2 regions of the Bacillus paramycoides genome follow, and region 1 is predicted to be linked to the other one. Evidence: riboswitches for the same ligand, from Rfam matches in the RefSeq annotation. Region 1 holds a riboswitch; the other holds the start of a gene.
The links. Region 1 has a riboswitch for preQ1 ahead of queC (7-cyano-7-deazaguanine synthase QueC). Riboswitches for the same ligand answer to the same signal wherever they lie in the genome.
Positions count from the first base shown of each region.

Region 2: it holds a riboswitch for preQ1, as region 1 does, so the genes downstream of both, AAG068_RS08065 (QueT transporter family protein) here and queC (7-cyano-7-deazaguanine synthase QueC) in region 1, are expected to answer to the same signal.

Region 1 covers NZ_CP152427.1:1,310,844-1,316,323, reverse strand. Annotated here, with positions in the region: gene AAG068_RS06790 (YkvS family protein) at 226-411, shown strand; gene queF (preQ(1) synthase) at 467-964, opposite strand; gene queE (7-carboxy-7-deazaguanine synthase QueE) at 983-1,699, opposite strand; gene queD (6-carboxytetrahydropterin synthase QueD) at 1,692-2,183, opposite strand; gene queC (7-cyano-7-deazaguanine synthase QueC) at 2,183-2,845, opposite strand; PreQ1 riboswitch class I at 2,939-2,982, opposite strand; gene kinB (sporulation sensor histidine kinase KinB) at 3,190-4,398, shown strand; gene AAG068_RS06760 (DUF6254 family protein) at 4,410-4,526, opposite strand; gene AAG068_RS06755 (DinB family protein) at 4,626-5,159, opposite strand; gene AAG068_RS06750 (M3 family oligoendopeptidase) at 5,299-5,480, opposite strand, start outside.
Region 2 covers NZ_CP152427.1:1,552,451-1,557,930, reverse strand. Annotated here, with positions in the region: gene AAG068_RS08080 (DUF2564 family protein) at 28-276, shown strand; gene AAG068_RS08075 (zinc-finger domain-containing protein) at 310-486, opposite strand; gene AAG068_RS08070 (ribonuclease H family protein) at 497-1,156, opposite strand; gene AAG068_RS08065 (QueT transporter family protein) at 1,308-1,793, opposite strand; PreQ1 riboswitch class I at 1,800-1,844, opposite strand; gene AAG068_RS08060 (aldose 1-epimerase family protein) at 1,977-2,849, shown strand; gene AAG068_RS08055 (reverse transcriptase-like protein) at 2,919-3,305, shown strand; gene AAG068_RS08050 (DMT family transporter) at 3,319-4,224, shown strand; gene AAG068_RS08045 (DUF6123 family protein) at 4,227-4,487, opposite strand; gene AAG068_RS08040 (cysteine hydrolase family protein) at 4,671-5,231, shown strand; gene AAG068_RS08035 (GNAT family N-acetyltransferase) at 5,272-5,480, opposite strand, start outside.

The DNA.
Region 1 (5,480 bases):
ATTGTACGTTTTTTATTATACCCCTATATAAAGATGTCTGCATTTAAACCTTTCTTTTTTTCTAATAACATGACATTCTTGCATATTTTCTTACAAAAAGTGAATATTTTTCGAATTTTTACTTTGGAAACATTTACAAAATGGACAATATGGTTCAAAATAAGAGGAAATAAAAAAAACCAAAATTATTCTTTTTTGGGAAAACTGTAACAAGGAGAGTTGCTTATGCAGATCGCAGAAACTGGAGATATCATTGAATTTAAAGGTGGAATGCAAGGCCGTGTTCAAAAAGTAAATCAAAACTCCGTTATTGTAGATATAACAATTATGGAGAATTTTAGAGAACTAGATATGGAACCTCTTACAGTTGTAAGTCATAAAAACTATACTGTCATTAATCAAAATGCATAATATAATAGAAAGAAAGGATCTGTATGTTATACAGATCCTTTCTTTCTATTATATATTAACGATTATCAATTGTTTCTGGATATAGGTCATGGTTCATCATGCGGTAGTCAGCCATTTGTTCATACTTCGTTCCTGGGCGACCGTAGTTGCAGTAAGGATCAATTGAAATCCCTCCACGTGGTGTGAATTTCCCCCATACCTCAATGTAACGTGGATCCATTAATTTAATTAAGTCATTCATAATAACGTTCATGCAATCTTCGTGGAAGTCACCATGATTGCGGAAACTAAATAAATATAGCTTTAAAGATTTACTTTCTACCATTCTTTGTTCTGGAATGTAGCTAATATAAATTGTGGCAAAATCTGGTTGGCCTGTTTTCGGACATAAGCTTGTAAATTCAGGACAATTAAATTTTACAAAATAATCACGATTTGGATGATTATTATCAAAAACCTCTAAAATTTCTGGGCTATATTCAAATAAATATTTTGTATTTTGATTTCCTAATAATGTTACATCTTTTAAATCTTCATCTAATCTTCCTGCCATTTTAAACATCCCTTCTCATTATACTCCGCGTTTATTTCCCCATACTAAAGCATGAAGCTGCGGCAATACTTTTGCATTATTCATTTCTTTACAGTTAACCGCTTTTTCAATAAGCCACTCATACTTATCTAATAGCTTTTTAATCAACATCGCATCATCCACAGTTTTTGTATCATCATTCCCTACTTGTAAGAAGAATGGTACATCTGGATAACGTTCATGCATCTTAACTGCATACTCAAAGTCATAATCGTCAAATACTACGACTTTTAAACTAATATCTTTTCCTGCTAATTTCTGAATTATATCATCTAGCTTCTGAAAATCAGTATTCATTGCCGAACTTGGTGGTTTTGGAGAAATCGTTATCTCATCAATTTGAAGTAACCAATCTTGCCATTTACTGCCTTGCGTTTCGATTGCCGTTCGCATTCCATTTTCTTTTAATATAGAAAGAAGAAACTCAATATTTTTCAGCAATGCCGGATTTCCACCTGAAATCGTAACATGAGAAAAATTTTCGCCACCAATTTCTACGAGCTCATTCCAAACGTCCTCTGCTGTCATCTGTCTAATTTGATCTTTAGCAGATCCATCCCACGTAAAAGCAGAATCACACCAAGCGCAGCTATAATCACAGCCAGCTGTACGGATAAACATCGTCTTTTGTCCTACAACCATTCCTTCACCTTGAATAGTCGGACCAAATATTTCTAAGACAGGGATTTTACTCATCGAGCATCCACTCCCGTCTTACTTCTGCATAACTAGTCGGAGTCTCAAATAGACGAACAAATTCAACACGAGCTCCTTTATATTCGTTCACACGATTATCTTTTGTTAACGCTTCTGCCATCTTTTCATAAATCCAAACGACCATATTTTCAGCAGTTGTATTCATCGCTGGTAACGTTTCGTTTAAATAACGATGGTCTAAATAAATTTCTATTTCATTCTTCCAAATTTCTTTTATATCTCCAAAGTCAATCGCAAGACCTATTTCATTTACATATCCACTAATCCCAAATACCACTTTATATGTGTGTCCATGTAAGTTTTTACATTTTCCTTCATAACAGTGTAAATGGTGTGCTGCATCAAAAGTAAATTCCTTGCTGACCATTACTCGTTTATTATGATATTTGAGCTGTTTACGCTGAATATCCTTGTCCATTTTTTGCAAATTTTCTACGATGCGAAATCCAAAGAAATTATCCATTAGTTACTCGCTCCTTCGCGTTCTTGTAGGTACGTATCTAATCCTGCTTTACGAAGTTGACATGCTGGACATTCACCGCAACCATCACCAATGATTCCGTTATAACATGTTAATGTTTTTTCTCGAACAAACTCGAATGCTCCAAGTTCATCTGATAATTTCCATGTTTCCGCTTTATCAATCCACATAAGTGGTGTATGAATTATAAACGGATAATCCATAGATAAATTTAAAGTAACGTTTAACGATTTCACAAACACGTCACGGCAATCTGGATAACCACTAAAATCAGTTTCACATACACCCGTTACAATATGACGTGCTCCAACTTGTTTTGCTAATACAGCAGCAAATGATAAGAATAGTAAATTTCGTCCATCTACAAACGTCGATGGCAATTCACCTTCTTCATGTGTAATCTCCATATCCGTTCTCGTTAACGCATTTGGAGCAAGTTGATTTAATAGACTCATATCTAGTACTGTATGTTTAATTCCTAGCTCTTTTGCAATTTCCGCTGCACAATCAATTTCTAGCTTATGACGTTGATTGTAATTAAACGTTACAGCCTCTACTTCTGCAAACTGCTCTATTGCCCAAAATAAACATGTCGTACTATCTTGTCCGCCACTAAAAACAACAACTGCCTTTTCTTTTTTCATTTCACTCATTCTCCTTCTCTACTACGAATAAGAAGAAAGAACGTTCTTGAACTGTCACAATAAAAAAACAAAACAATACCTAAAGATATTGTTGTTTCCATAGTTTTTTATAGAGGGAGTTCGCGAACCTCTCCCGCGCATCGCACGGAATTCCTTCTTTCATTGACAAAGCTTATTGTAACATATTGTATACTACCAGAAAAAATTTCTGATTTTTCCGCTATTTCTCATTTCATTTCTTTCATTTTATAGTATGATTAATTTAATATGAGAAGAGAGGAGGCATCCCACTGAAATCCTTTATTATTTATCTCTTTCTAAATATATTATTCATCCTTGTTACAATGCTCGTATACCATTTATTTTGGAATCAAAAAGGGAAACGCTCTCCTAAATTAAATTCAGCTATATTTATTGTATTATGTTGCCTCGTTACTATACTATGTATCACTTTCGCAGCAAAAACAAATTATGGATTTCAATTTGATATGCGTCATATCGTATTAGTTGTCGGTACATTAACCGGAGGTCCTATTGCTGGTGGATCAATATTAGTTGTATTAAATATATATCGCTTCTTATTAGGAGGAATAGGTGTTTTCCCATCGCTTATCGGTTCTATCCTTCTATTTATTGTTCTACTATTTACATACAAATTTTTCAATCGAACTTCTAATCGTATAAAAATAATACTTGCTATTATCTACAGTCTCACATACGGATTTAGTTGGATACCTTTCTTCCTTTCAAAGGTTACAAATAAGGCTGATTATATACCACATATTATTGTGTATGAGTTATGTACGATACTTGGTACGATACTTATTTTATATTTATTACACATATTACAAACTCAAGTTCGTCTACAAAACGAACTTATGAATGCTGAAAAATTTCATTTAATTGGTGAAATGGCAGCATCTATCTCTCATGAAATTCGCAACCCATTAACTTCAACAAAAGGATTTTTACAACTTTTACAATCAGATACATGCACTGAGCAAGAGCGAAAATTATATATCGACATAGCCATCAACGGAATCGAACAAGCAAACCACGTTCTTACAGATTATTTAACCTTTGCAAAACCAAGTATTGAAAAAGAACAAAGATTACAGTTAGAAGAAGAACTATTACATGCCTTATCGCTAATTACACCGCTTGCTAATTTAGCAAATGTGCGTACTCATTATATAAAGCAAAGTACTTCTTTTTTTATCGCGGGAGAAAAACAAAAACTAAATCAATGCTTGTTAAATATTTTAAAAAACTGCATTGAGGCCATGCCAAAAGGCGGTGATCTTTATTTCACATTAGTTCCTGATCATAAGCATATTCAATTATATATAAAAGATACAGGAGTTGGCATGGATCAAGAACAAGTAAAACGCCTTGGATCCCCTTTCTACTCAACAAAAGAAAAAGGTACGGGTCTTGGAATGATGGTCGTATTCAGTGTTGTGCAAGCTATGAACGGAAAAATTGATATTATAAGTGAAGAAGGTACTGGTACAACCTTCCTATTAACTTTTCCACTCATACAAAAAACGTGATGAAATACACATCACGTTTTTTCTGTTCCTTCAACTAATTCAGCAAAAGCTTTCACTTTTCCATGTGGTTTTTGATTTTCTTTACGTGCTTTCCAAGCGCGCTCTTCTTCTTTCTTTTTCTTGGACATACTTTTCAACTCCTTCTTTTCTTTCTCTATGTAGTATTCCAAAATAAGAAGAAAAACTATGCACATATGAAAAAGAAGTGGTCTCCCACTTCTTCCTAATTATCGCTGTAAGATTGCATGTTTCGCCTCTTTTAACTGCGTAAGATGTCTTTGTTCATGCAAATCAAGAAATTGAACCCACTGATACAAATTCAGATCATTAAAAACAGGGTGCTTTAATCCATTTTCAAATAAATCTTTTTCATCTATCACACTATGAAGCGCATGTAATAGTTCTTGTCGTGAATGTTCTAGTAATTGAATTCCTTGCTGTTTTTTCATTAACGTTTCTGTTGGTTTCATCTGCTGAGGAGCTTCTCGTTTATGTGTGCGATCAAGTGTAAGTTGGAGGTCTTTAAATGGAGTCGTGTTTCTTTCATTTTTTTGTAAAGCATATATAAGGGCAGACGTGACAGATTGTTCAACTAAATGCAAGTGATGCAAAATTTGAATAATACTCCATTTATCACGGCGTGGCTTTACATTCACTTCTGTATCATTTAACATTTCAATTTCTGATAATAGCGTGCTTCGGGTAGACTGTAATGAGTTCACCAAACTTTCTAAACTCACATCCATATTAGATTGAAGCATACTTCTTTCCCCCCTTTTTGTTGGTGAAAAGAGATGCTCCTTATTAGAAACACCTCTTTAGTATTCTGAATTTTCTTTTATTATCTCATCATTTTCTCGTTATGTCGATGTTAAATATGTGAAAAAAAGCGCATGTTTTTTACAATTTTGTGTCGTCAATTGCATGTAGCCATGCTTCAATTTCTGTAATAACACTTTTCACACAGCCTTCAGCAAATGGAGATGTTAAATTTGCAACTTCTACTAATTCCAAGAATGATTTACTTCCACCTTGTTGACACAGGTTCACATAATCTTCCCATGCCTCTTGTCTATTATCTC
Region 2 (5,480 bases), 240 kb from region 1:
GCGCAATATACAAAGGAGGAAGTAATAATGGGATCAGAAGTAAATGATTTTGAAGAAGTGAAATTCCGTGTAGAAACAGCACAAAAAATGGTAGGATCAGCGACAATTTCAATGGATCCAGATACATTGGAGCATGCTACTACTGCTGTAGAAGCCGCTCGCTCTCAGCTTGAAATTATGAAGTCTGTTGCAACAGATTTAGATGAGCCATTTCTGATGAATGAGGAAAAGAAATTAAGCGAGTGCGAGCATCAATTAAATGAAGCGAAGCACTAAAAAACATCCAGAGAATTTTCTCTGGATGTTTTTTCATGACAACTGCTCTCCATACTTTTTCAATGTTTCTCCAACTGTACATTGTCTTATACAAAATGAATGAGCATAATACTTACTATTCGTCTTTCGGTTATGTTCTCGCAAAAAACACCCTTCACAATACGTTTCTAATAAGTCATTGACCTCTGTAATGAGTTGCTTTTTATCCACCTTTGCACCTCTATTCGGTTATTTCTTTATGACTATCTATAACTGTCCCTTCTAATGCTTGCGTAGCTAATTGGTGTGCTTCTTTATTTTGTTTTCTAGATATCGGCTCACATACTAGTTTTAATTTCATTTGCTTCGCCTTTTGTTCAATTTGATCTAAGTAATGATTTAAATGCTCATCATAGCAAGGCCATTCTCCAGCCAATTGCTGCAGTACAACTTGCGAATCGCCGCGAAGCGTGACCGCTTCATACTTAATCCCTAATTCCTCGAGTATATTCATACCGTATAGTAATGATGCATATTCCGCTTCATTATTATCATATATACCTTCTATATATGCATTACGGCGAATTCGGTATTGTTTATTCCCTTTTTTATAGTATACACATATACCTACTCCAGCTTCTTTCGTCTGAACATCATACCCCCCATCAAAATAAACGTGTATTTCTTGGGGCTCTTCCTCCACTTGTTTACTCAGCTTTTTCATTTCCTTTAGCGACCATTCCGCATCCATTTCATCATAAAATGATAGTTCTTTCACTCTTCCTGTTTTTTCGAAATCCTCTGCAAATTGCAGTACTTCTTCTATGTTCATATAATCTGTCGTTAATTCCGCCTGCAAACCGCGCTTCGTTTTATACAACCAATGAATTTTATATTTCATACTAGATTCCCCTTATATAAGACTTCTTATATGTAGCCAGCTAATGAAAGCCTCACTTTATTTTATTATATTGTATCAATAGTCACAGCATTATATTCAATGTGATTACATACAAAAAGAGCTATCCCTATAGGAATAGCTCTTTCATCTATTACATAAATCTTTCAAATTGTACTCGTTTATTAATCCAGTACATTACAGGCATACCGATTGCCATGACAACAAATTCACCGATTGCACATGTTAACCAAGTCAACATAAATGGTAAATCAAATGCAAGATGAAGTTCAATTGCAATCATAAACATTGTAATTGTAAAAATAACTGTATTAAAAATCATACGAGCCCAAACACCTTTAATAAATCGCATAGAAATAATCGTTGCAACTAACGCAAGAATAGATTGCCCTACTCCAAATACTAAATCATACGCGATCATAGGTGAGAAAAAGAGATTCGTTAAAAATACACCTAATACAATTCCGTAAATTGCTTTCTTATTAAATACAACGAGATGATTAAACATCTCTGAAATACGAAACTGTACATTCGTAAAGCCAAATGGCTGAATAAGCATAGAAACAGCAATATATAATGCCGCTAAAATACCATTACCGACTAAAGTTCTAATATTCATGACAAAATCTCCTTAGTTTTTTTACGTGGGATGGTTTCGAACCACGTTATTCGTTTTTTAAGCAACAAGATTATATTCTACGCAATACACACTCTTTCGTCAATAGATTCCTATCATTAACTACCTTTTTTCTTTTAGACAACGTATAATAAAACATATGAAAGTTTTAGGAGGTTTCACTTCATGACAGCAACAATTCAAAATGAAAAAGTGATCGTTTCCATTTCTGACAAAGGTGCAGAATTACAAAGCGTTCGCTTAAAAGAAGATAACACTGAATACTTATGGCAAGGCGATTCTACTTATTGGGGGCGCCGCGCACCAATTTTATTCCCAATTGTCGGCCGATTAGTAGATAATACATACTACGTAGATGGTAAACCATATTCTTTAACACAACACGGCTTTGCTCGTGACCTTACATTCTCTGTAAAAGAACAAAGTGAAACGAAAATCACTTACATTGTAACTAGTAATGAAGAAACATTAAAAAAATACCCATACGAATTCGAATTACTCGTTTCTTATGAGCTAGACGGACAAATCGTTCATGTAACATATGAAGTACATAACCCTGCTTCAAAAGAGATGTTCTTCTCAATCGGAGCACATCCTGGTTTCAACTTCCCCTTATTAGAGGGCGAATCATTTACAGATTATCATTTATCATTTAACGGTTCTGAACGCTTAGAAACAAGCGTATTAGAAGGACCTTACCTTTCAAGCAAAAAGCAAGTAATCGCTAAAAATGCAACTGAATTACCACTTACATACGATTTATTCAAAAATGATGCACTTATTTTTGAAAATATGAATACGGATGAAATCTCTATTCGTTCTCATAAACATAATAAATTTGTAAAAGTAGAATTTGACGGATTCCCATTTGTCGGCGTATGGACACCAGGCGAGAATGCTCCCTTCTTATGTATCGAACCTTGGTACGGAATTGCTGATGAAGTAACTCCAGCAAAAGATTTCAAAGAAAAAAAAGGAATTCAATCTTTACAAGCGAATGAAACATTTACATGTCGTTATAGCATTACAATTGGCTAATTACTCTATCCCCTACTTCAATGAAACATATAAGTAGGGGATCATCTTATCATTTGGAGGTTTCTCATTTTGATTGAAGTATATATTGATGGTGCATCAAAAGGAAATCCTGGTCCTTCTGGTGCAGGTGTATTTATTAGAGGGGTTCAACCAGCTGTACAATTATCATTCCCCCTTGGGATAATGTCCAATCATGAAGCAGAATACCACGCTTTACTTGCAGCATTAAAATATTGCACGGAGCATAATTATAACATTGTCTCTTTTCGTACAGATTCGCAACTTGTCGAGCGAGCTGTCGAAAAAGAATACGCAAAAAATAAAATGTTTGCACCACTATTAGAGGAAGCACTGCAGTACATAAAAAGTTTCGATCTCTTTTTTATTAAGTGGATTCCAAGTAGTCAAAATAAAGTTGCTGATGAGCTAGCTAGAAAGGCTATCTTACAAAATTAACGGGGGTATGAGTGTGAAAAAAGATTGGATCGCTCCTCTTGCTTTATTATTTGTCTCTTTTATTTGGGGAGCTACGTTTGTCGTCGTTCAAAATGCTATGTCTTTCGTTGGTCCATTTACTTTTAATGGTATTCGCTTTTTATTCGCTGGAATTATTTTATTATTCGTTCAAATGATTTTCTCAAAAAAAACTTCAAAACAAGATATAAAACAAAGTAGTCTCGCTGGATTAATCGTTGGGCTCTTTTTATGCGTTGGCTATGTGTTACAAACATTTGGCTTACTTTATACAACTTCTTCAAAAGCAGGTTTCTTAACAGGACTTAGTATCGTTATGGTACCCATTTTGTCTTTTATCTTTTTAAAACAAAAAGCTACCATTTTTATCGTAATGGGCATTGCTGTAGCAACAGCAGGTTTATACTTATTAACAGCTGGTGATTCTTTTCAATTAAACATTGGAGATATACTCGTTCTCGGTTGTGCAGTTGCTTTCGCTGCTCATATTCTTGTTAACGGCTTCTTCTCTAAGAAAGTATCACCTTTATTATTAAGCACGTCGCAAGTATTAGCTGTCGGTATGTTTTCTTCTATTTGCGCTTTTTTGTTTGAAGATTGGGAAAAATTATTTTCAGCAGCACTATGGACGAATTCTTCCTTTTTATTCGCCCTATTTTTAACTTCTCTATTCGCGACATCCATTGCTTTTTTCATTCAAACATCAGCACAAAAACATACATCTCCAACGAGAGTAGCAATTATTTTCGCAATGGAGCCCGTTTTTTCCGCCTTAACAGGCGTTCTCGTTGCAAACGAACAACTTTCTATTTCCGCTATTATCGGATGCCTATGTATATTCCTAGGCATGGTGTTTGTTGAATTACCTTCCAAAACAAAAAAAGAAGCGCAGGCCGCTTGAAGTTACGCTTGTAACTTCCGCATAAAAGCCTTAGCGCTTTTTTTATCTGTAATCTCTTCTTCTTTCAATCGTTCTAATAACGCAACAAAATAACTCCCATCAAACTGGAATTGATGTTTAATTGTCGCTTCTATTGCCGCGTTCACAATTCCATCAGATGCACCCGTATATCCTTGTCCGAACATAATAAATCCTTGTGCTTCCTCTGATAGTTTAAATCCTTTCGTATGTAAGAATGAAAGATAATCTTCTACTGTTTGCATGTTATTCCCACCTACTCAAAAATTCTCCATCTCCTATCATACATGTTTTTACACGCTATGAGAATGAATTTTATTTGACAACTTTGTAAATCTATCCGAAGTAGACGATAGAGGATTTCCTTACAATATAAAAGAATATGTAAATGGGAACTTATTTTATATTAAAGGGGATAGGGATACAAAATGAAACAAGCACTATTAATTATCGATGCGCAGCAAGAATTAATGGATGGAAATGAACAAGAAAATGAAGTTTTCCGTAAAAAAGAGCTGCTATCTACACTAAATACAGCCGTACAGAAAGCAATCGATGCAAATGCCCTCATTATTTTCGTAAGAGATATCGATGTTGCTTCTGGTAGCGGAGAAGGATTTGAAGTACATAATGAAATTCAAGTACCTCAGTCTGCAATCCTTATTAATAAAGCAGCAACAAACGCATTTTATGGCACTTCTTTACTTGAACTTTTAAAAGAAGAGAAGATTGGCCATATCGTTATCGGAGGATGCAAAACAGAACATTGCATCGACACCGCTGTTAGAACTGCAACTGTACAAGGATTTGACGTTACATTAATTAAAAATGGTCATTCCACAACTGATTCTAACGTATTATCTGCAGAGCAAATTATTGCTCATCATAATAAAATTCTACATGGACATTATAACGTGGATCATTTTTCAGTTGTTAGAGATGTCGAGGAAGACCTTTTTGAACCAACTCATGACCAATATCGTGATTAAATTACCTAAAAAAGAATCCTTACGTGAAAAGGATTCTTTTTTAGCCAAAAATTTGCGCTGCAATGCTATATAACTCATTATTCCTTTTTAATAATTGATCGCTATTTTTCATCATTATTGGTGGTGTATTCACCTTTTGAAAACCAATAACCTCTAATTCTTTCATGAAATCTTTCTTTCCTTCTGGTACATCAATTCTTAATTTACCATGATGTCCTCTTGCTAAATCATGTACAATTCTCATTGCCA